3 regions of the Shewanella septentrionalis genome follow, and region 3 is predicted to be linked to each of the others. Evidence: predicted binding sites of a transcription regulator. Region 3 holds the regulator's gene; each other region holds the start of a gene.

Region 1 (7,759 bases), on a different contig from region 3:
AGTAAATCTATGGTGTCGACAAAGTCCTTAAGTGACGCCACATAGTCGCGGGAGTTTTCTTGCTCTATGTAGTATTTCATTACCAACCATTTATCGATCACGAGCTGATATTGATCGGCAATCTTACGTGGACTAAACCAACTATCTGAAGGCTTTAAGGTATCGGAATAGAGGGTGTTTTCGAATTCGATGATTTTATCGAGCGCAGCATCACTGCCAGAGTTGGCGTAAAACATCAATCGATAGCTTTGCATCCGCAAAGAACCCGAGGCGTTAATCGCCTTAGCGTCGCCCAAGCTGTAAGACAAATTGATGATAGCAAAGGTTGATAAACTGCTAGAAAGCAGAATGAGTACTAACATTAATCCTAAGATTTTTGAGGTTAGACTGCCTCGTTTCATTAATCCGCTATTCATTTTAATGGCCGCTGTTATGGCACTTTGCAGTGGTTTTTACATTAGAAAATAATGTAATACATTAACAAAAGTATAGAAGTGTGAACAACAACACCTTTACATTTTGATCTAGCGCAAACTTCGACCTAGATACCCCCTAAGAGGTATATGTTTAGCGGGATTAACTCACTAAGTTTGACCATGGAGATGTCGTGATTTACAACAATAATGCAACACGGAGATGAGATGATGAAGAAGATGACAGGTAAGTCCTTTGCACTAAGTGCACTGGTTGCCGCCAGCTTCATGGCGGCGGGCGCAATGGCGAGTGATAAAACTGAGCCTCGCAACGAAGTTTATAAAGACAAATTTGCTAATCAATACGCTAGCTGGCATGACACAGATAAAAGCACTGAGAATACCGATGTGTTAGCCTCGGACCCGAGCTTAGTCGTGCTGTGGGCAGGTTATGGTTTTGCGAAAGATTACAACGCACCACGTGGCCACATGTATGCCATTACGGATGTGCGTAACACTCTGCGTACTGGCGCACCAGCCAATGCGGAAGATGGTCCAATGCCTATGGCTTGTTGGAGTTGTAAGAGCCCAGATGTGCCGCGTTTGATTGAAGAACAAGGCGAAGATGGTTACTTCAAAGGCAAATGGGCAAAAGGCGGCCCAGAAGTGGTGAACACCATAGGCTGCGGTGACTGCCATGAGAAAGGCACGCCAAAACTGCGTATCTCTCGCCCCTTTGCTGAACGTGGTATGGAAGCATTAGGCACACCTTTTGCCAAAGCGTCTAAAAAAGACAAGCAATCAATGGTCTGCGGTCAGTGTCACGTTGAATACTACTTCGAGAAAAAAGAAGGCAGAAAAGGTTTCGTTAAATTCCCTTGGGATATGGGCACAACCGTTGAGCAAATGGAAACCTATTACGACGGTATTGAGTTCTCAGATTGGACGCATGCGCTGTCTAAAACCCCTATGTTAAAAGCGCAGCATCCTGGCTATGAAACTTGGAAACTCGGTGTTCATGGTAAGAATGATGTGAGCTGTGTTGATTGTCACATGCCAAAAGTGACCAACGACAAGGGTCGTAAGTACACAGATCATAAAGTGGGTAACCCATTTGATCGTTTTGAAGAAACCTGCGCGACGTGCCACAGCCAAAGTAAAGAGTTCTTAGTCGGCTTGACCAACGAACGTAAAGCTAAAGTGAAAGAGTTAAAAGGCCGCGCCGAAGCGCAACTGGTGAAAGCGCACTTTGAAGCCGCAGCCGCTTGGAAAGCGGGTGCAACTGAAGCGGAAATGAAGCCTATTCTAACCGATATCCGTCATTCACAATGGCGTTGGGACTATGCGATTGCTTCACACGGCGCTGCTGCTCACGCTCCTGAAGAAGTCTTACGTATTTTAGGTACCGCGGTAGATAAAGCGGCTGATGCGCGGGTTAAATTAGCGCAACTGTTGGCGAAAAAAGGCATCACAGATCCTGTCGCTATCCCTGATATTTCGACTAAAGCTAAGGCACAAGCCGCTTTAGGTATGGACATGGAAAAAATGAATGCTGAGAAAGAAGCATTTAAGAAGGACATGTTACCTAAGTGGGATGAAGAAGCGAAAAAACGCGAAGCCACTTATAAATAATACTTAAGTAGACTTCAAAATAATAAAAAGCTCCTATATAGGGAGCTTTTTTTATATCCTTTATTAAAGGATAAATATTAAATTTTTATTTCAATTCTATATTTTTTGCATTAAGGTGTGCGCCGCTAGGAGAGCAGGTTCGTTTAAATAAAAAATTTAAATGGATATTAATGATAATGGAATAAGCAATGCTGAGATTGTTTCTTCGTTATCTTCATCTTTTACTCCTAGCTTATAATCATATAAGGGAATACTTTGATGAAAAAAATTACCGCGCTTGCAATATTATTAGGTTTCGTAAGTGTTAATGCCGCTGCTGCACAAGATAACTCATTTCAGCATGAAGCAGGCCTAAAATATAGCGCAAATTCTGAAGAGTTCAGCGATGGTCTGTGGAACGCGAATTATCGTTACTACATTAGCCCAGTTGACCAAACTAAAGGTCCTTATGCGCTTAATGGATTTTTAGCTCAAACGTCTAATGTTGGCGTTAATTACAGCAATTATGATGAATCAGATTTAGATACCATTGGTGTTGATGGCACTTATGTATTTGCTTCTAAATGGTTTATTGCTGCTAACTATCAACGTTCTGAAATCGGCAGTTTTGACTGGAACACTTACGGTGCAGAAGTCGGTTATTACTTCAACGATAGCTCTGCAGTATCTGCTTTCTATAACGATGGCAGCGATAGCATCGAAGAATCATACGGTTTAAAAGTGCGTAGCTTTATTGCACTACAATCAACCACTGGTGTTGATTTGAGCGCAAACTGGACACATCAAGATTCTGACGACACATTCAATTTAGGTGCTGATTGGTATGTGACTAAATCATGGTCTGTTGGTCTAGGTTATACTGATGATGGTCATGATGATACTTTCGTATTAAAAACCGCTTATTGGTTACGTCTATCTGATAGCTTCTCTGCAAACTTTGAATTAGCTAGAGAATTAGATTCAGATGCTGATGGTGTATTTATTGGTTTAGGTCTGACTGGTCGTTTCTAATTTAATTTTTGTAACGATTATTTAATATAAAGGTCACAAGTTAATGTGACCTTTATTCTTTTGCTCTAAATGAATTTAAGACTATTTTATCAGTTTTAATAATGCCCTAAAGCGCTCGCCTTGGGCTTGATGTTGTAATTCAAATAATAGCGATTCCACGTTAGTTAATAAGGCGCCTCTGGCCGTCATCATCTGAATACCCAGTTGTTTATTATCGGCACTGCGTGACGAGACGCCATCTGCGACGAGATGCACCGAATATTGCTGTTCTATAAGGTCACAACAGGTTTGATAAACACACACATGGGTTTCAATGCCCGCCAGTATGACGTGTTTACGATTTGTCTTAGTGAGTGCCTGCGCAAACTCTTCACAGTGCCAACCGCTAAAATGTTGCTTGGCAATGGGGGAGCCGGTTTTCTCCAGCAAGGTTTGAAGCCCAGGACTGGTTGCTCCGAGCTTATCGGGTAGCTGTTCTAACCACAGTATGGGAATTTCAAATAATTGTGCACCTTGGATTAAGGTCTGTAGTTGTTGGTGCAGCTTGTCACTGTTATCCATGATTTGTGCAAGTTTTCCCTGCACATCGACGATAACGAGAACACATTCTTCGGGTTTTAACATCGGGCCTTCCTTCTGCGCTTGATGATTGTCTTAGTGATGATCTTCGCTTTTGTCTAAGAGCTTGTGCTGTGATGCTCAGATTTCATCTCGATTTACGCTTCCCCAGTAGACCCCAATTTAACCTTGTTACCAATAGGCCTAAGGTCGAATAGCTGTTGCACTTAAACTGCTCACTAAAAGAGTGCGTTGCACTTGTTTGTGCTCGATCATGGTGCATTTTTAACCTTTAAAAATAACCTTGTTTAGTTAAAGTGTAAAATAATCAGTAAGTTAAATTGTTGGCCTAATGATTGAATTACCTTTGATACAAGTTAATAACAATCGCGTTTTTTTGGAGGTCAGGATGAAACTAGTCAGCGCTATCATCAAGCCATTTAAGTTGGATGATGTCCGTGAAGCTATCGCCGGAATAGGTATTGAAGGCATGACGGTGACCGAAGTTAAAGGTTTTGGCCGTCAAAAAGGGCACACAGAGCTGTATCGTGGCGCCGAGTATCAGGTGGATTTTTTGCCAAAAGTAAAACTAGAAATTGCCACTAAGGCTGAAAATCTCGACATGTTGATTGAGGCCATTACCACTGCGGCCCATACGGGGAAAATTGGCGACGGTAAGATCTTCGTCGTCGACTTAGAACAAGCTATCCGTATCCGTACGGGTGAACTCGATACAGAAGCGCTATAAGGGGCTGACAATGGAAGAATTAACAAAATTAGGCGGCACAGTCACTGAACTACGCTTTGCACTCGATACTTTTTACTTTTTGATTTCTGGTGCGTTAGTTATGTGGATGGCGGCGGGATTCGCCATGTTAGAAGCGGGTTTAGTTCGCTCTAAAAACACCACTGAAATTTTAACTAAGAACGTTGTGTTGTACGCGATTGCCTGTGTGATGTATCTGCTGGTTGGCTACAACATCATGTATGTGGATAACACTGAAGGGGGTTGGTTGCCATCGATTGGTACCTTAATCGGTTCTCAATCATCAGATGCGAGCCATGCATTAGAATCTGACTTCTTCTTCCAAGTGGTGTTTGTGGCAACGGCGATGTCAATTGTCTCTGGCGCTGTGGCGGAACGGATGAAGTTATGGGCTTTCCTGTTCTTCTCTGTGGTGATGACAGCGGTTATCTATCCAGTAGAAGGGTATTGGACTTGGGGCCAAGGTTTTATCTCTAAACTGGGCTTTGTGGACTTTGCGGGTAGCGGTATTGTGCACATGACAGGTGCGACGGCGGCGATTGCGGGTGTGTTATTGCTCGGTGCGCGTAAGGGGAAATACGGCCCTAACGGTCAAGTGAATCCTATCCCTGGCTCTAATTTGCCGATGGCAACCTTAGGTATGTTTATTCTGTGGATGGGCTGGTTTGGCTTCAACGGTGGCTCGCAATTAATGGTGTCGGATGCGGCGAATGCGAGCTCAGTGGCAAAAGTGTTTGTTAATACCAATACTGCGGCGGCGTTCGGTGCTATCTCTGCGCTTATCGTGTGTAAGATGATTTGGGGTAAAGCGGATTTGACCATGATACTCAACGGTATTTTGGCGGGTTTAGTGGCGATTACTGCAGATCCTCTTTCACCTTCACTGTTAATGGCGGGTGTGATTGGCTTAGTTGCGGGCGGCGTGGTGGTGTTCTCGATTGTGGGCTTAGATCGCATTAAGATCGACGATCCAGTGGGCGCTATTTCAGTACATGGCGTGGCTGGCTTCCTTGGGCTAATGTGTGTGCCATTATCCAACGCAGATGCGACCATTACTGGGCAGTTGACCGGTGCTGCCTTCATCTTTACTTGGGTATTCTGTTCATCCTTTGTGGTTTGGTATGTGATTAAGAAAACCATGGGGATCCGTGTGACAGAGGAAGAAGAATACAATGGTATGGATGCGTCTGATTGCGGTATCGATGCCTATCCAGAGTTTGTTACTGTTAAAAATGCTGGCTAAGTAAACTGGCGAATTAATTGTGATTCAACTTGATGCCTAGCGTGGATCGAGGGATAGTAAAGCAGAGCTTAGGCTCTGCTTTTTTTATGGATCATCGCAATGGTTGAAGCTCAGGGAGTTTAAGGGTGAAGGTATAAGTCGGTTGCCGCGCATTACTGCTTCCTTGCAGCATTATTTACCTGCACCATTTACTGCACGAATAAAGGAGTGAACTATGAGCTTAAATGCCACAGCAGTCGGTCAATTTACGCGACTCAGTCTTATCGTCATTTCTGGCTTGATATCAGTCTCTGCCTTAGCAGGAGAAGTCATCGTTAATCGCTCGAGTGAGTCTGTCGATGCCTTTGCTGTGCGCGATCAAGTGCTCAAAGATTTTGAGTGGCAGGAGTCGCTGCGTCGTCAGCAGCAGATCCAAATTCTGCAGGCTTTACCTTTAGGTTGTATTACTGTGATGAAGCCCTATCGCTATTTCACCTGTGGGGAACATAACTATCGGCCATACCATTACCAGCAGCGCGAGTTATACATAGAGGTTGATCGACCTTCGCAGTAACTAACTTGCTAAATCACTTACAGTTATTTTTTAACGATACGATTGTCATTTTTTGTAACCATTTTATGTCGTCTTTTTCGCCATTTGTAATAAGCTCAAATAGGAGCTAATGGTGTGGGAGGACATATGTCGAAACTATTCCGAGCCGTATACCTGAGTGCCATCATGGGCACTGCACTCAGTCAGTTGTTTGCCTGTAGCTCGACGACCATCGAGCCTGATCCGTCTGATCTTGAGTCGCTACTTGCCGATTCACTGTTTTCCTCTGTCGCCGATATTCCTTCAGTTGCGGATATTTTTTATTTGCCGCCAGAGGTGGTGACAGACGTAAAGCGTAGCTATGATAAATACACTTTTTCCCACAATAACGCCATGTTAGCCAACGAATGGTTAGCCAGTTATATCAATGCCAGTCAAACCAATAGCGCTAAAATTGATTTTCGCTATCAAGATAACCTGACCCAAATTGCCCGTGAAACCTACGCCCAAAGGGCGGGGAATTGTATGTCCTTAGTGGTAATGACTTCTGCGCTGGCGGACATATTGAATGTGGGCGCTGAGTATCAAGATATCGCTATTGAACCCGTATGGGACAAGCAAGGGGATTTCTATTTAATCAATGGTCATGTGAACTTACGCTTACTTCCGCCCGAGAATTTGCATTCAGTCTATGTGTCATCTTCGGCAATCTTAGTGGACTTTATGCCTGAGCGCGCCCTACGAGGATATGGTAAGACCCGAGTGAATAAGCAGACCTTAATCAGCATGTTTTACAACAATATGGCGGCAGAATCTTTGGTGAATGGCGATTTAGACAGAGCCTATGCCCTTATAAAAGCGGGCTTAAACGTCGGCCAGTTTGTGCCCTCACTCAATACGCTCGCCATCATTTACCGGCATAAAGGGGATGAGAAACGGGCCGAACAGGTGTATCGCTATGCCCTTAAGTTTGAAGCGAAAAATTTAACCACGCTTTATAACTTAGCCTTGATTTTGGGGGATCAGGGGCGGCTTGATGAGTGGGCCGAAATCAATAAAGTGCTTGAATTAGCAAGGATACATAATCCCTATTATTACTATGATATGGCGCAGCAAGCCTTTGATGAGCATCAATACGACGAGGCTTTGGCTTGGTATCAAAGGGCGTTGGCTAAGGCCGATTATCGGCATGAATTCTTCTTCGGTTTATCAAAAACCTATTGGGCGCTGGGGGATGAAAAGCGTGCCAAACTGAATATGGAAAAAGCGCTGGCTTTGAGCCGCGATGATTCAGAGCGTCACCGTTATCAGAACAAGTTACAAGTCATGCTGCACCATTAGTATTGGCCTGCTCTAGCATCCAGTTCTCTTGCATAGAGAGCTGGATCAATTGCACTCATTCAAGCGTTTAGTCGTTAATACCTTAGCTGACAGGCATGGATAGCTCACTCGTACTTGCCGCAATCATTCCCCGCTTGCTTTTTATCCGCCATATTCGATTTTGTTCATTAAGGCTGTGAGTTAGCTGGCATATTTGAATTTTGATTTTTTTAAAATATATTAAAACAATAAGTTATATTTGATTTTTTGAAATGGAGACAACT
Region 2 (7,759 bases), on a different contig from region 3:
TGAGTGCAGTCCGCTCAATCACATTACTGAAATCGATTCGCCAGTTGAGAAACGGGTGCTCACTGTTGGCCGTGCTTTGCCCCATACCGAAGTGAAAATAGTTGACGAATTTGGTGAGGTGTTGCCAATTAACCAACCCGGTGAAGTCTGTAGTCGCGGTTATTGCATAATGCAGTGCTATTGGAACGATCCCGAAAAAACGGCGGCGACCATAGACAGTGCGGGGTGGCTACATTCGGGCGATATCGGCCAAATGGATGAGCAAGGTTATGTGCAAATTGTGGGTCGCATTAAAGATATGATCATTCGCGGTGGCGAAAATATCTATCCCCGTGAGATTGAAGAGAAACTTTACACCCATAAAGATGTGCAGGATGCGGCGGTCTTTGGTGTTCAAAGCGATAAATACGGTGAGGAAGTGTGTGCTTGGATTAAAGTCCGCTCAGGCTCCGCGATTACCGAAGAAGATATTCGTCATTTCCTCACCGAGAAGTTTGCCTACTTTAAAGTACCGCGTTACATCAAGTTTGTGGATCAGTATCCAATGACAGTGACGGGGAAAATTCAGAAATTCAAAATGCGTGAGCTGATGTATCAAGAATTATATGAAGATATTAATGCTTAAGTGATTTGGCTCGCCTGCTTTTTTGACTTCAAGCCGTGCAATGCGGCTTGAATTTTATTCAGTCTATAGATGCCGTTTAACCCACAAGTGAACGAGTTAACGGAAGAGTCGACGAGTCATGCCATCAAGCCAAGCCGCACTTTGAGTTAACTTTCTCTGACTACGACGCAGCGCCAGCTTTGCCCACGCATATTGTGTGCTGAGCAGCGCCAACCCTAAGATGATCAAGAGTAAACCTGGGCCGGGTAAGAGTAAAAAGACCAGCCCGAGTAAGGTTAAAGCTGCGCCAACCACAGTAATCCCTGCTTGAGTTATTGCGCCTTTTGCATGGGAGGAAGTCGCGCGATTGAAAACGGAAACTTTGCGCATAGGAGTTGGCCTTATGGAGAGTTAATCGAATCAAGCTTTACTATTTACTATCAGTTGAGTACTGACTGTATATCAGTTTTCAGTCTAATCCTTTGCTTATTTTTTGGCATCTTATGTCATTAGCCGAATTGTAACAAAACTTCACTTCCCCGCAGTGGCTTCATGGCTATACTAAAACTAGAGATAAAGTATCAGCGATAAAATCTTGGCAGATAAATTTAATGCTTAATTTGTCGATGATTTAGTGGTTAATCCAAGCAGCAGGCTAAGGAGTCTTAAATGGTTCGATGGCGGTCAATGCTCCTTGCATGTTGTCTTTCCTCCATGGGATTGAGCACAGCGAAAGCGGATACCTTAATGCTGACATCCTTACTTTGGCCGCCTTATTCGGGGCAGCAGTTAGCAGAGCAGGGCGCGAGTATTGCCGTAGCGCGGGCGGCGCTCAAAGTGATGGGGCACCAATTAGAAGTGGATTTTTACCCATGGAGCCGCGCAGTAAAGCTCGCCAGTATGCCTAATTCTGACTATCTGGGTTATTTCCCTGAATATTACTTTGAGACTGAAAAGTTTGTTTTTTCTAAATCGATTGGCGACGGTCCTTTGGGGCTGGTGGAGCAAAAAGCCCATCCTGTGAGTTGGAATTATGTCGAAGATCTGAATCGCTATACCTTAGGCGTAGTGAAAGATTATGTGAATACTCAGACTTTAGATCGCATGATTGCTACAGGCGTTCAACCGATTGAAGCCGTCACTTCAGACGAGCACAATATTAAGAAAGTAGCCGCAGGCCGTATTGATGCCGCGGTAATCGATGTCAACGTGCTGCACTTTTTACTGAAGCAAAAGCCCTTGCAGCCGCTGGCGGATAAATTGCAAATTAACCGTCAAATCCTAGCGAATAAGCAGCTTTATATTGCGTTTCGCAATACCGAAGAAGGTCAACGTTGGCGAGATATTTTCGATCAAGGTTTGGCACAAATTGACGTCGAAACCATCATTGGAGAGCTATTGTATCGTGAAGACTAATGCATGATTTAGGTTAGTGTGCTCTCTAATTTTCCCTCTATTTTCAGCCTATTTCTCTTAAAATCACATCAGATATACCACTTGTCATCATTCTGTCTTTGTTCACTATTAGCATCACCTTAACGGTATGAGTTGCTCTCTCATTTTTTGATTAAGGTGACATGAATAAACTTCCCTTTGAGCTACCATTTGAGTTAGATACGCTGCAACAACTCATTGATACTCATCATCTTAAGTTGCAGTATCACATTCTTGCCGACATCCCATTTCGTCACGAACATTTTCCGCTCTACAGTGTTGAACTGGGCGGAGGAGATAAGCCCTGTCCGACAGTACTCTTTGTGGGCGGCGTGCATGGGGTTGAACGTATTGGCTCTCAAGTCATCTTGGCATTGTTGAACAGTTTGTTGCAGCGGCTGGTGTGGGATAAACACCTACAGCAGATGTTAACGGGCGTGCGGTTAGCTTTTGTCCCAGTGGTGAATCCCGTTGGCTTATTTATGGGAACGCGAGGTAATGGCAATCAAGTGGATTTGATGCGTAACGCCCCGATAGAAGCCAGCGAAAAAGTCTCCTTTATGGTGGGAGGGCAGCGGATATCATCACGGCTGCCCTGGTATCGCGGCATGGAGGGAATGGAGCTTGAAACCGCTGGCTTAGTTGCCTACGTACAGCAATTGCTGAACCGCAGCACCAGTTTAATTTCCCTCGATGCGCACTCAGGCTTTGGCTTGAATGATCATATCTGGTTCCCCTACGCCCATACGCGTACCGCTTTCGAAAATGCCAATTATATTTTTCATCTAAAACAATTATTTGAACAAAGTTATCCGCATCATGGCCATTACCGGCTTGCGCCGCAGAGCCAGTTCTATCGCACCCATGGGGATATTTGGGATTACCTCTATCGCCAACATCAAGTGGCCGATCCCCATGCTCAGGTACCGTTTCTGCCGTTGACATTAGAGATGGGGTCCTGGGCTTGGATAAAGAAAAACCCAAGGCAAATATTTAATTTTGCAGGTTTTTTTAATCCGCAGAAAACACATCGTCACCACAGAATTTTACGCAGGCACACAGTGCTGATGCAATTTATGATGGAAGCGGCCTACGCCCAATCGTTAGAGCAGTTAACGCCTGAACGTTTGGCTGAACTCACTGAGTGCGCGCGGCAGTATTGGTATCGGGAGCCACAGTCATGACAACTTGGGTGTTACTGCGGGGATTAATGCGTGATCAACGCCACTGGCATGGCTTCGATCAACGACTGCGACATAAAGGATTGCGAGTACTGACCCCAGATTTGCCGGGCAATGGGATGTTATCCAATAAGGCCAGTCCACTGAAGATTACCGATTATGCCCATGCCGTGTGGTTGCAATTGGATGAGCAGGTGCAAGAAGGCGAGACTATTTATCTTCTCGGTTTGTCTATGGGCGGTATGTTGGCGCTGGAAATGGCGCACCAGCGGCCTTGGCAGATAAGGCATGTTTTTGTATTAAACAGCAGTGCGGCGAATTTATCGCCTTGGTATCAAAGATTTAATCCACTGAATGCATTGAAGGCGTTTTGCTTGCGGGCTCGGGGTAAAGCCTTACATCCCATCGAGTCGACGATAGTGCGTTTAACCAGTTTTCGCCATCGGCGAGATTGCGATTTAATTGCCGAGTGGAGTGAATTTCGCCGCGAATCCTCGCCAACTATCCGTAACGCCTGGCGGCAACTGTGGGCGGCTTTTCAATATCAGTGTCCATTGACCGTGGAAGTACCAATAAGTGTGCTTTGCGGTGACCGTGATGCGTTGGTGAGCATGGCATCGAGTAAAGCTTTAGCGCAGCACTTTCACACGGATTTGATTGTATTAGCTTATTGCGGCCATGATGCGGCCATTGATGCCCCTGCAAAACTGGCACATTACCTGTTAGCGATTGCGACGCCGACTAAGCCGCAAACTGAGGTTCAAGAGGATGATGAACCTGCCCATGCTCAATATGTCCATACTCAATATAGTTGCAATGATTTACTGGAGGAGGAAATGGCCTTCAATGAGGCGATATTTTCAGTATGGGATGACAAAGCGCTATCCACTCATGAAACCAAATAATCGAGAGTGAATAGCGCAGTTAACTGATTGGCTTATTAAGCTTTAGCCACTACGGTTTGCCCTATCGGTGTTAGGCTGAATAACGCCAACTTAAGGTGCTGTATTCCAAAGGGAATACCGATAATTGTTACAAAACAGGCTAAGGCATGAGCTAGGTGGCCTATGGCTAACCAGATCCCAAACAGCAAAAACCAAATGATATTTCCCACCATGCCTAGGGCACCTGTGCCTAAATCGTCACGTCCGGTCAAGTGGCGACGGTTGATTTGTTCTTGGCCAAATGGCCAGAAGGTCATTTCACCGATAACAAAGCAGGCGCGGCCAAAGGGAATACCAATAATGCTGATAAAACACAGGATACCAGCGAGCCACCAAGCGAGTCCCATCACAAATCCACCGAGCACAAACCAAGCGATGTTGAATATTAAGCGTAATACTGCCATTGAAAACTCCTTAGGTTACTTTTTTAGCCTTTATCGTTAGCTGTAATGAATGCCGTTAGCTTTGATAAACTGAATATATGTCAATGACTAAGCGAGAAACGTGCCAATTTTTTAACACCGGTAAATCAATTGCTTACGGGTATTGTTCAAAACTGTATTTGTGATTTTCACTACATCTTCGCTAAATTGCTAATTTCTTAGGGGCAGATGAGCAAAGGCGGAGTTACACTAGCCATTCCATTAAAATGGCTTAAAAGCCCGAGTATTTAATCGTTTGAGTAGCCTCATGTTTGCAAATTCCCCCGTCGATATTTTTGCCTTTGCTGGTCGAGAAATATTTCTAAAACGTGATGATTTATTGCATCCAGCGTTTAGCGGCAATAAAGCGCGTAAATTCGGCTATTTTTTAGATCATGAGTTTGCCGGCATCAACAAGGTGATAGGTCATGGCTCACCCTTAGCGAACTCTTTGTATTCCCTATCAACATTGGCCAAGATGAAAGGCTGGCAGTGTGACTTTTATGTTGACCATATTGCCAGTCAAATAGTTAAACATCCCACGGGCAATTATGCTGCCGCCTTAGCAAATAGCGCCAATATTATCGACTTAAGTGTGTTAATAGCGCAAAAGCAGACGTTAACTCATGCGCAAGTCGACAATGTGGGATTGAGTTGCCAAGAGTATATCGAGGCTCAAGTGCTCGCGAATGAACCGACGGCACTGTTTATCCCAGAGGGCGGTCGCTGTTCCTACGCTGAATACGGGGTAAATGTATTGGCGCAAGAAATAGTGCAATTTGCGCAGGCGAATGATTTAGTCGATTTAACGGTATTTTTACCGTCGGGAACGGGGACGACGGCGTTATTTTTGAATCAGTACTTTATTCGTCAGCAAACGGCGATTCGCGTCGCGACTTGCGCCGTGGTGGGGGGCGATGATTATTTACGTTTACAATTCTCTATGCTTAATCCAAACACTCTCGAGCATCCACAGATAGTGAATGTCGGCAAAAAATATCACTTTGGTAAACTTTATCCGGAATTTTATGCCATGTGGCAGCGGATTTGCGCCTCAGGTATTCAATTTGAATTACTCTACGATCCCTTAGGTTTTATTGTGCTTGAGGATTATTTACAGCGTAGTGAACCAGGTCATGTGATGTATTTGCATCAAGGCGGATTATTGGGGAACGAGACTATGTTGCCGCGTTATCAGCGTAAATTTGGCCAAAGTAGCTATGCTCACGGTGCAGGATATTTACTTAGTGACGCTAAGACATAATGTGTTTGAAGCTGTGTCATGCCTAAGTTAAGCTTATGATATTGAATGATGGGGAATACTCATGACTGAAGCGGAATATCTTGCCAATTACGATCCTAAGGCTTTCAAGGCTCAGCTACTGACAGTGGATGCCGTATTGTTTACCTACCATGATCAGCAGCTTAAAGTACTCTTAGTGCAACGTTCAAACCATCCTTTTTTAGGTTTGTGGGGATTACCCGGAGGCTTTATCGATGAAAATTGCGATCAATCCTTAGAACAAACCGTATTACGTAAACTGCATGAGAAAACCGCGGTAGTGCCACCTTATATTGAGCAGCTTTGCACTGTGGGTAATAGCTGTCGCGATGTGAGAGGTTGGTCGGTGACAGTGTGTTACACCGCCTTGATGAGTTATCAAGCCTGCCAAATCCAGATTGATTCAGTGAGTGATGCTAAGTGGTGGCCATTAGAGGATGTGTTAAAGATGACCTTAGCGTTTGATCATCTGCAGTTAATTGAGCAAGCGCGGGAACGCTTAACACAGAAAGCCTTATATTCTTTAGTGCCAGGCTTTGCACTGTCTGAACCTTTTACCTTGCCAGAACTGCAGCATGTACATGAAGTTTTACTGGGTAAGCCTATCCAAGGTAAATCTTTTCGTCGGCGGGTTGAACAGGCCGATTTATTGATCGATACCGGATTAAAGCGCACTGAACGGGGGCGTCCTGCGAATTTATACCGCTTGAAACCCGATACCGCATCGTACCGATTCTTAAGAAATTTAGAATGTTGATCAAAGTCGTTGCAGATTGAAACGCGTTTTCATGGGGCTAATGACAACTGCTTATGTTTTAGATTTTGATATTACTCAACAGCTTTTTTCCTATTCAGTTACCTAAATTGCATATAGTGTCTAAAGGACACTATATGCAATTTAGGTATATCAATGGCTTTTATTTCGTCATAAATAGTCTAAAAATCAACTTTACATAATAATGTCTTTAAGACACTATTGGTTCTGTAGACAACAAGGGCGCCGTTAATTGCGGTAATCTTGCCATAGACAGGAGGTTAGTATGTCTCAACGTATTCAAGCATCTAAAAGCATTCAAGCGTATCAAGGCACAGTTAACACTCAACAACTGCAAGCCGATTTTTATCAGTTACCCGCAGCTAGTGATGAGGCTCATTACCGTTTATTTCAATTTGGCGCGGGGGAGAATCATGTTCAACTGCTGGTTCCTCCAGCGAAACGCGTCACACTTTTCTTCGGCTATCGTGGCGATCATTCCATCATGCAGCTCTTGCTGTTAACTGATGCATTACGCCGCAGCGGTGCAGAGCAAATCGATCTGTTACTGCCTTATATGCCGGGCGCCCGCCAAGATAGAGTGTGTAATGTGGGTGAGGCCTTATCGGTAAAAGTCTATGCCAGCCTGATTAATCAGCAGCAATATGCTTCAGTCAGCATTTTTGACCCGCACAGCGATGTCACCGCCGCATTGTTAGACCGAGTGCAAGTTATTGACAACCATAGCTTTGTCGCCGCGATTGCAGCTCAATTATCGGGTGAGCTAGTGTTAGTCTCGCCCGATGCAGGGGCGAATAAGAAAGTATTCGGCTTAGCGAAAGCGTTACAGGGAATGCCGGTGATCAGGGCCGATAAGCATCGTGATGTGGTCAATGGTCATATTATCGCTACCGAAGTGTTCTGTGATGATTTATCGGGTAAAACCTGCTTAATCGTCGATGACATTTGTGCTGGTGGCAGAACCTTTATCGAACTTGCCATCAAGTTAAAGCAAAAGGGGGCCCAAAGCGTCATTTTGATCGTGTCACATTATGAAGATAAGGCCAGCGAATCGGCTCTGCGCGAGGTGGGCATCGACAGATTATTTTGTACCGATAGTTTAGGTGTCCCTGCACAT
Region 3 (7,759 bases):
CACTGTCGGACATGCTCACCGGAATACTTTGGATATCGGGGTCCATGATGTTGCGAATTGTGGTGCTTGGCGCGCAAGTCAGTAGATCTGCCAGCCTGACACCGCCGAGCACTTTGTCCTGTTTATCGACCACATATAAGGTATCTGTGGTGTCTGGCAGGTTGCCCCTTTGGCGAAGATAGCGCAGCACCACATCGATATTCACATCGGGTTTTAGAGTAACGGTATCTGTGTTCATCAAGCTGCCGGCGGTCTCATCGGGATAGGATAAAGCCTGTTCTACCCGCTGGCGGTTTTGTTCTGTCATCGACTGCAGCACTTGCTTGTAAACGGCGTCGGGAAGACTACGCAGAATATAGGCCAGATCATCGGTGTCCATGCTCGCTGTCGCTTTTGCAACCCGCTCAGGACTCATGCTGCGGATCAGCGGATCTTTGAGTTCTTCGCTTAACTCGTCGAGTATGTCGCCTATTTGTTCTTGATCGATAAGCTGCCACAGCACTTGTCTGGCGCTGGGTGGTGAGGATTCTAAGATCAGCGCGATATCTGAGGCGGCCATTTTCTGCAGCATATTACGCACGTGCACAAACATGCCACTGCTAAGCGCTTGGTTTAACTGGTCGAGACTATGTCCGGTGTGATCGTTTTCTGAATTATCTACGGGCATTTGTCCTCCATAGTTGTCCGCCACTGTGCGGCAAATTGGTTCGAGAGTGCGCTGCTTTGCGCAGGGCTGAGACTTAGCGGTGACTTCGCGATAGCTATGCTTCAGTCACAGATAGAGCGCTCTGGCATAGGTCATGCGTTTTACGCATAGATTAAGGCGGCTAAGACTAAGGTGAGTCAGCGGTAATGCTCGCTAGTGTAATCGCCTATGGTTCGTGCCGTCGAGCGACAAATATGTCGCCAAGCTTTTGAAACGAGATGTGAACTGCACAAATAAGCAGTGCTAAGTGTGATGTGTACTGATCTGAGTGCCTGTGCGGAACACTGAGTATGAAATCAAACTAACAGGCTTCGTCAAACTTAGCGTCGATTAAGGCACAAATGGCATCCAGAGCGGGCTCAGCATCTGGGCCTTCGGCGATAAGTTTAATGGTTTTACCCATGCCAGTCTCAAGCATCAATAAGCCAAGCACGCTGGCGGCCGATGCCTGTTTATCGCCTTGTATTAAGGTGATGGTCGCATCAAACTCGGATGCCAGTACCACCAACTTAGTGGCGGCACGGGCATGTAATCCCAGTTTGTTACAGATGGTGATCTGACGTTCAAGCTTTGGCATTATTCAGCTCTCGATGGCGGGCATAAACTTTATGTTTACCGTTACTAAAGCGTTTAGCCAATTGCTCTGCGACGTAAACCGATCTGTGTTGTCCACCCGTGCAGCCAATCGCTACAGTTAAATAACTGCGATTGTTGCGCTCGAGATGCGGCAGCCAAGTTTCCAGTAAATTTTCGATTTGCCAGATGAACTTATTCACGAGTGGTTGACGATTTAAGAACTCAGCCACGGGCTCATCTAAGCCTGTCAATGGACGCAGCGCCAGTTCCCAGTGTGGGTTAGGCAGAAAGCGTACATCAAACATAAAGTCGGCTTCGGTTGGCATACCGTGCTTAAAGCCAAAGGACTCGAAGTTAATCACTAACTCTTTATCGACGCTGCCGAGCAGAATTTGTCTCACTTGATCGCTTAAATCATAGATATTCAAATTCGACGTATCTATGTAGTGATCGACCAGTTTTGACATAGGCTCGAGCAGTTTCCCTTCCAGCTTTATCGCTTCTTGCAAAGAGACTTGGCTCTTCGACAAAGGATGCAAACGGCGGGTCTCGCTGTAACGCTTAAGCAGAATTTTATCGCTGGAATTGAGGAAGAAGCTGGTTAACTCAGTATCAGGAGGCAGGCTCGCGAGTTGCTTCACTAAGACTTTATCCTGCTCAGGCATGTTACGCACGTCGACACTGATGGCGACGAGATCGTTACTGCCTTTGAGTTGCTCAAGCAAAGTGCCGATTAAGGGCAAGGGAAGGTTATCGACACAATAATAGCCGAGATCTTCGAGTACCCTTAGGGCGACAGATTTGCCTGAGCCTGAGCGGCCCGACACTATGACCAGTTTCATCCAGTGATTACCTGATAGAGTTCCGTTTCATCATGCGTCTTGCGTAATTGCTTTAATATTTGCTTGTCGCTCAGCTTTTCGGCCATGCAAGACAAGGTACTTAAGTGTTGCTGACATTGGTCAGCAGGCACCAGTAGTGCAAATAAAATATCAACAGGTTGCTTATCGATAGCATCGAATGCTATCGGCTCTTCACACTTAATGAGTATGGCAATGGGCTGATCTATATCGGCTAGTCGACCATGTGGAATGGCGATGCCGTTACCTATACCTGTGCTCCCCATCTTTTCGCGCGCCACTAGGCTTTCGAATATCTCTTGAGATGAGAGGGTCGGGTACTGGGCAGCGACTAAGTCGCTGATGAGTTCCAGTACCTTTTTCTTGCTGCCCGGAGTGGCGCAGGTAGTGCACTCCGGCCGCAGTATGGTACAAAGTTCCATTATTAGTGTTTTGTTAACTTCTCTTTGTGTTTAATAACCTGACGATCAAGCTTGTCAATCAGGGCGTCTATAGCGGCATACATGTCAGCATGCTCTGAAGTAGCAAAAACTTCACCACCGATAAGATTTATTCTCGCTTCGGCAATCTGTTGCATTTTCTCGACATTGAGCACAACGTGCACATTATTGATCTGTTCGAAATGGCGTTCAAGTTTTGAAAACTTTTCTTCTACATATGCGCGTAACGATTCGGTAATTTCGACATGGTGTCCACTCAGGTTTATTTGCATAGAAACGTCCTCCGATATCCACTGTAGGTTATAAACTTTTACGCTGATTAGAAGGCGGAATGAGCATAGCCTCTCGGTACTTCGCAATGGTTCTGCGGGCTACGTTGATCCCTTGTTCTGCCAGAAGTTGTGCCATCTTACTGTCGCTTAATGGTTTTTTCTGGTTTTCCGCTGCAACCAGTTTCTTAATGAAGGCTCTGATTGCTGTGGATGAGCACTCCCCACCATCGTCAGTTCCGACGTGGCTAGAGAAGAAGTATTTTAGTTCAAAAAGTCCCTTAGGGGTATGCATGTATTTCTGTGTCGTCACCCTTGAGATGGTCGACTCATGCATTTCTACCGCTTCGGCAATATCGTTCAGCACCATAGGTTTCATGGCTTCTTCACCGTATTCAAAGAAACCTTGCTGATATTGGACGATACAGTTCGCCACCTTCAACAGGGTATCATTACGGCTCTCTAAACTCTTGATAAACCATTTAGCCTCTTGCAGATGACCACGAATAAATTGGCTATCGGCTTGGCTTTTAGTGCTGCGCGCCATCGAGGCATAATGTTGGTTTACATTGATTTTTGGCATGCAGTCAGGATTCAGCTCAACCACCCAGCGGCCATTTTTCTTCGACACAGACACATCTGGGATGACGTATTCGTCATCGTTGGGCGTAATCAATAAACCTGGGCGAGGATTGAGGGTTTGGATAAGCGCGATGCCGTCTCTTAACTCATCCTCTTTTAATTTAGTCTTACGCATCAACAATCTAAAATCGCGGGCGGCGATCAGATCTAAATGATCTTTGATCAGCATGCGGGCGTTTTCTAGGTTGGGCGTATCAGCGGCGAAATGCGACAGTTGGATCAACAGGCACTCGCTTAAATCGCGGGCGGCAACACCAATGGGATCAAAATGTTGAATGCGCTTGAGTACGGCTTCTACTTCGTCGAGCTCAACCTCAGAATTGCCCATGGCTTCGAGGATTTCGTCAGTGCTTTGGGTGAGATAGCCTTGATCGTCGATGGCATCAATAATGGCGGTGGCAATGGCTAAATCGGTTTCAGAAAACGGCGTGAGGTTTTTTTGCCATTCTAAGTGTTCATACAAGCCTTCACTGGTCTCACCTTGGAAGGGCATATCGTCTTCACGACTGCCACCGGGGCCAGAATTAGGAGAGGCGGTGAACACTTCATCCCATGTGGTGTCCATGGGGAGTTCGTCGGGCATGGACTCTTTCGTGAGCGACTCTGCCGTATCTATGGTGGAGCTGTCTTTTTCTGGCGGCAGGGTGCTAGATTCACTGAAATCCGTATCGGATAGCGTTTGGTTTACAGGGTCTTTAGTGGCGTCGAATTGATCCTCTTCCAGCTCGAGAAGGGGATTAGAATCTAAGGCTTGCTGGATCTCTTGCTGCAGTTCTAATGACGACAGTTGCAACAGACGGATGGCCTGTTGTAATTGTGGCGTCATGGTTAACTGTTGACCCAGTTTGAGCTGGAGTGACGCTTTCATGTTACCGCTGATCCCTACGTTATTATTGTTGGATGAGGTCGCTTGTTATCATCTTGAGTGGAGTCCAATGGTGGCATAAATTGCCTGCATTGGCTCCGCTTGATTAACTATAGCCTGAATTGTTCACCTAAGTACACAGCCCTAACTTGCTGATTGTCTAAGATCTCTGCGGGTGTTCCTTCGGCAATCAAGTTTCCGTGACTCACGATATAGGCATGTTCACACACATCTAATGTCTCACGGACATTGTGGTCTGTGATCAACACGCCAAGGCCACGACTTTTGAGCTGTTCGATAATCTTTTTAATGTCGATAACCGAAATCGGATCGACACCAGCAAAGGGTTCATCGAGCAAAATGAACTTAGGATTTGCTGCTAACGCCCGCGCAATTTCGACACGGCGACGTTCACCGCCCGACAATGACATGCCTTGGCTGTCACGGATGTGGGTGATGTGGAACTCTTCAAGCAGATGCTCTAGCTCTTCTTCCCTTTGCTCTTTTTTTAGTTCTTTACGCGTTTGCAGCACGGCCATGATGTTGTCATGGACGGTCAGTTTACGAAAGATACTGGCTTCCTGTGGCAAGTAACCTATGCCTTTGCGGGCGCGCAGGTGCATAGGATCTGCGGTTAAATCATCATCGTCGATAAAGATGTGGCCTTTATCGCTCTTAACCAGACCGACGACCATGTAAAAGGTGGTAGTTTTACCCGCGCCGTTCGGGCCGAGCAGTCCAACAACTTGACCTGTCTTTACCGTTAGACTGACGTCTTTAACCACTTGGCGACTCTTATAACTCTTCGCCAGATTTTGTGCTCTTAGGGTGATTTGGGTCATTTAGAGTCCTGCTTTTTCACAGGTTTATCCGCTGGCGCGTCTGGTTTGGCATCATCTTGATAGCTTTCAGGCTGAATAATAGTGATCACGCGATCGTCACCACTACCTGTGCTTTCTGCAATCAATTTTTGCTGGATGATGTTATAGCGGATCACATTACCCGTCACTTGGCTACCTGCTTGATCTAACGAAGCTTGGCCTTTCAGTGTCAGGGTACGGCTTGCCATATCGTAACGAATTTCTTTCGCGCTCGCCGAGGCTGGACGGCCATCGTCTAACACTTGGCTGTAAGTTGCGGGGTTACCAGTGGCCACTAAAATTTTGCTATTTTCACCTTCGGCAGAAAATGCACGCAGTTCATTTGCTTGGATTTTTATCGAGCCTTGGGTAACTTCCACCGGACCAAAGAAGATGATCTGGTTGTTCTTGATATCTGCCGTTTGGCTCACTGCTTTGATTTTAACTTCCTGCTTTAGGTCGTCGACTTTAGCAAAGGCGCTCATGCTCATTATTAGCATTAGGCTGGCAAGTAATACGTTATTTTGCTTCATATGTTCCTACTACCTGACTGGTCAATTTCACTTCCTGCGCGTTGAGGTCGGCATAAAGGCCTTGGCCTTGAATATTAAAATCTTTCCCTGTGACGTAAATGGTACGGTCAGAGGTCATTATCATCGTATTGAGATCGAGTTCCAGATAACTGGTGGACAAGGTCTGGATCGGTTCTTCTGCGCTAATGGCATCAATAATAACATTGTTTTCGAGTACAACCTTGCCCGTTTCCTTGTTTAGCTTGCCCTGATCTGCACTGAGTTGCCATTGTGCTTTACCTTGGTCTGGATAAACAAGATAAACAGGTTGAGTAAAGTAAGTTTGATTCGTTGAATCATAATGTTCCATGTGTTTCGCCGTCACACGGCTATTGACTAGCCCTTGTTCATTGAACTCAACACTGCGCAGATCTTCAATGATGAAATCTGGGGTATTCTGATCTTTAACTCTATTATCGGTATCACCGCTGTGTTTGTTCTGCACTTGCCAATACAGCACTAATGCAGTTCCAAAAAAAGCAATAATCGCGAGTGTCACACGACTCATATACTCATTCCATGGGCCGAAGTGAATTTATTTTGACTGAGTAGCAACAGATCTGTGAGTTCACGCAGTGCACCGTGGCCACCATTGAGCGTAGTGACAAAGTGGGCGTGCTGACGCACATAGGGATGACCATCGGCCACACTGACCGCTAAACCGACGACATTCATCACGGGTAAATCGACAATATCATCACCGATATATGCTACTTCTTCCGGGGTGACACCATAGAGTGCGAGCAATGCTTCATAGGGCTCGAACTTATTATCTACGCCTTGGTAAATATGGGTTACGCCAAGGGCTGTCATACGGTTTTCAACGATTTTGGATTGACGTCCAGTGATAACCGCAAGATTAAAACCGCTGGTGAGTATCGAGCGCACGCCATAGCCGTCGCGGGTGTGGAAGGCTTTTAGCTCTTCGCCGCTATTGCTTAGGTAAATACGACCGTCGGAAAACACCCCGTCGACGTCACAGATCAACAGTTTAATCTTTTGCGCGCGTTGCCACACATCATCACTGATTGGGCCGTAAAATCCTTGCTGTGGCATTAAATGACTCCTGCTTTAACCATGTCTAGCATGTTAAGAGCGCCGATTGGATGGCGGTCTTTATCGATAACAATTAATCCGTTGATGTTTTTTGAGTCCATCACTTGCAGCGCTTGGGCGGCCAACACACCGTCTGTGATGGTCACGCAGTTACGGGTCATCACATCGGCGATGGGTGTAGTACGTAGATTCACTTCGGCATCGATAACGCGGCGTAAATCACCATCGGTGAAGATACCAACCAGCTTGCGCTGATCATCGATAATCGCCGTCATGCCTAAGCCTTTTTTGGAAATTTCGTACAGGGCTTCTGTGATGCAAATATCGTGGTTAACGAGCGGTAAGTCATCACCGCTATGCATGACATCGCAGACTTTTAACAATAACTTTCGCCCTAAAGCACCGCCAGGATGGGACATAGCAAAGTCATCACGGGTAAAGCCTTTTGCCTGCAGTAGCGCAATGGCAATGGCATCGCCCATCACTAAGGTCGCGGTAGTGCTTGACGTTGGCGCGAGTCCAAGTGGGCAAGCTTCTTCTGGGACTTCAATACATAAATGTACTTTAGATAAGCGCGCCATGTTCGATTCGGGTTTACCTGTTACCGCGATAACGGGCACGCCCATACGTTGGATGACGGGCATTAAGGTGAGGATTTCGCTCGACTCACCAGAATTAGAAATCGCTAAAATCACATCGTTATCGGCTAATACACCGAGATCGCCGTGGCTGGCTTCACCCGGATGCACAAAAAATGCGGGCGTTCCTGTGCTGGCGAGGGTGGCAGAAATCTTATTACCGATATGGCCCGATTTGCCCATTCCCATGACAATCACTTTGCCTGTGCAGTTAAGGATCAACTCGCAAGCTTCTGCAAATTCGGCCGAATCAACATATTGATAAAGATTGTCTA

Evidence for each region. Region 3 encodes sigma-54, which starts transcription at its own class of promoters, with help from an activator protein. Its sites were predicted from a motif close to GTTGGCACGNNNNTNGNNT; they were not measured.
Region 1: a site for sigma-54 is predicted at 3,958-3,976, ahead of NE536_RS17805 (P-II family nitrogen regulator). Genes of this name have one in related genera too.
Region 2: a site for sigma-54 is predicted at 4,657-4,675, ahead of NE536_RS20175 (YccF domain-containing protein). Genes of this name have one in related genera too.

Annotation. Positions count from the first base shown of each region.
Region 1 is NZ_JAMTCC010000035.1:33,883-41,641, reverse strand. It holds gene narQ (nitrate/nitrite two-component system sensor histidine kinase NarQ) at 1-416, opposite strand, end outside; gene nrfA (ammonia-forming nitrite reductase cytochrome c552 subunit) at 642-2,045, shown strand; gene NE536_RS17815 (putative porin) at 2,304-3,056, shown strand; gene NE536_RS17810 (hydrolase) at 3,138-3,680, opposite strand; gene NE536_RS17805 (P-II family nitrogen regulator) at 4,024-4,362, shown strand; gene NE536_RS17800 (ammonium transporter) at 4,373-5,623, shown strand; gene NE536_RS17795 (hypothetical protein) at 5,838-6,176, shown strand; gene NE536_RS17790 (tetratricopeptide repeat protein) at 6,303-7,496, shown strand.
Region 2 is NZ_JAMTCC010000049.1:12,456-20,214, forward strand. It holds gene NE536_RS20150 (AMP-binding protein) at 1-625, shown strand, start outside; gene NE536_RS20155 (PGPGW domain-containing protein) at 722-994, opposite strand; gene NE536_RS20160 (substrate-binding periplasmic protein) at 1,274-2,020, shown strand; gene NE536_RS20165 (M14 family zinc carboxypeptidase) at 2,182-3,222, shown strand; gene NE536_RS20170 (alpha/beta fold hydrolase) at 3,219-4,124, shown strand; gene NE536_RS20175 (YccF domain-containing protein) at 4,160-4,567, opposite strand; gene NE536_RS20180 (pyridoxal-phosphate dependent enzyme) at 4,854-5,849, shown strand; gene NE536_RS20185 (NrtR DNA-binding winged helix domain-containing protein) at 5,911-6,624, shown strand; gene prs (ribose-phosphate diphosphokinase) at 6,908-7,759, shown strand, end outside.
Region 3 is NZ_JAMTCC010000011.1:46,429-54,187, forward strand. It holds gene mgtE (magnesium transporter) at 1-667, opposite strand, end outside; gene NE536_RS08155 (HPr family phosphocarrier protein) at 1,008-1,283, opposite strand; gene rapZ (RNase adapter RapZ) at 1,270-2,124, opposite strand; gene ptsN (PTS IIA-like nitrogen regulatory protein PtsN) at 2,121-2,564, opposite strand; gene hpf (ribosome hibernation promoting factor) at 2,567-2,854, opposite strand; gene NE536_RS08175 (RNA polymerase factor sigma-54) at 2,883-4,361, opposite strand; gene lptB (LPS export ABC transporter ATP-binding protein) at 4,469-5,200, opposite strand; gene lptA (lipopolysaccharide transport periplasmic protein LptA) at 5,197-5,751, opposite strand; gene lptC (LPS export ABC transporter periplasmic protein LptC) at 5,738-6,298, opposite strand; gene kdsC (3-deoxy-manno-octulosonate-8-phosphatase KdsC) at 6,295-6,846, opposite strand; gene NE536_RS08200 (KpsF/GutQ family sugar-phosphate isomerase) at 6,846-7,759, opposite strand, start outside.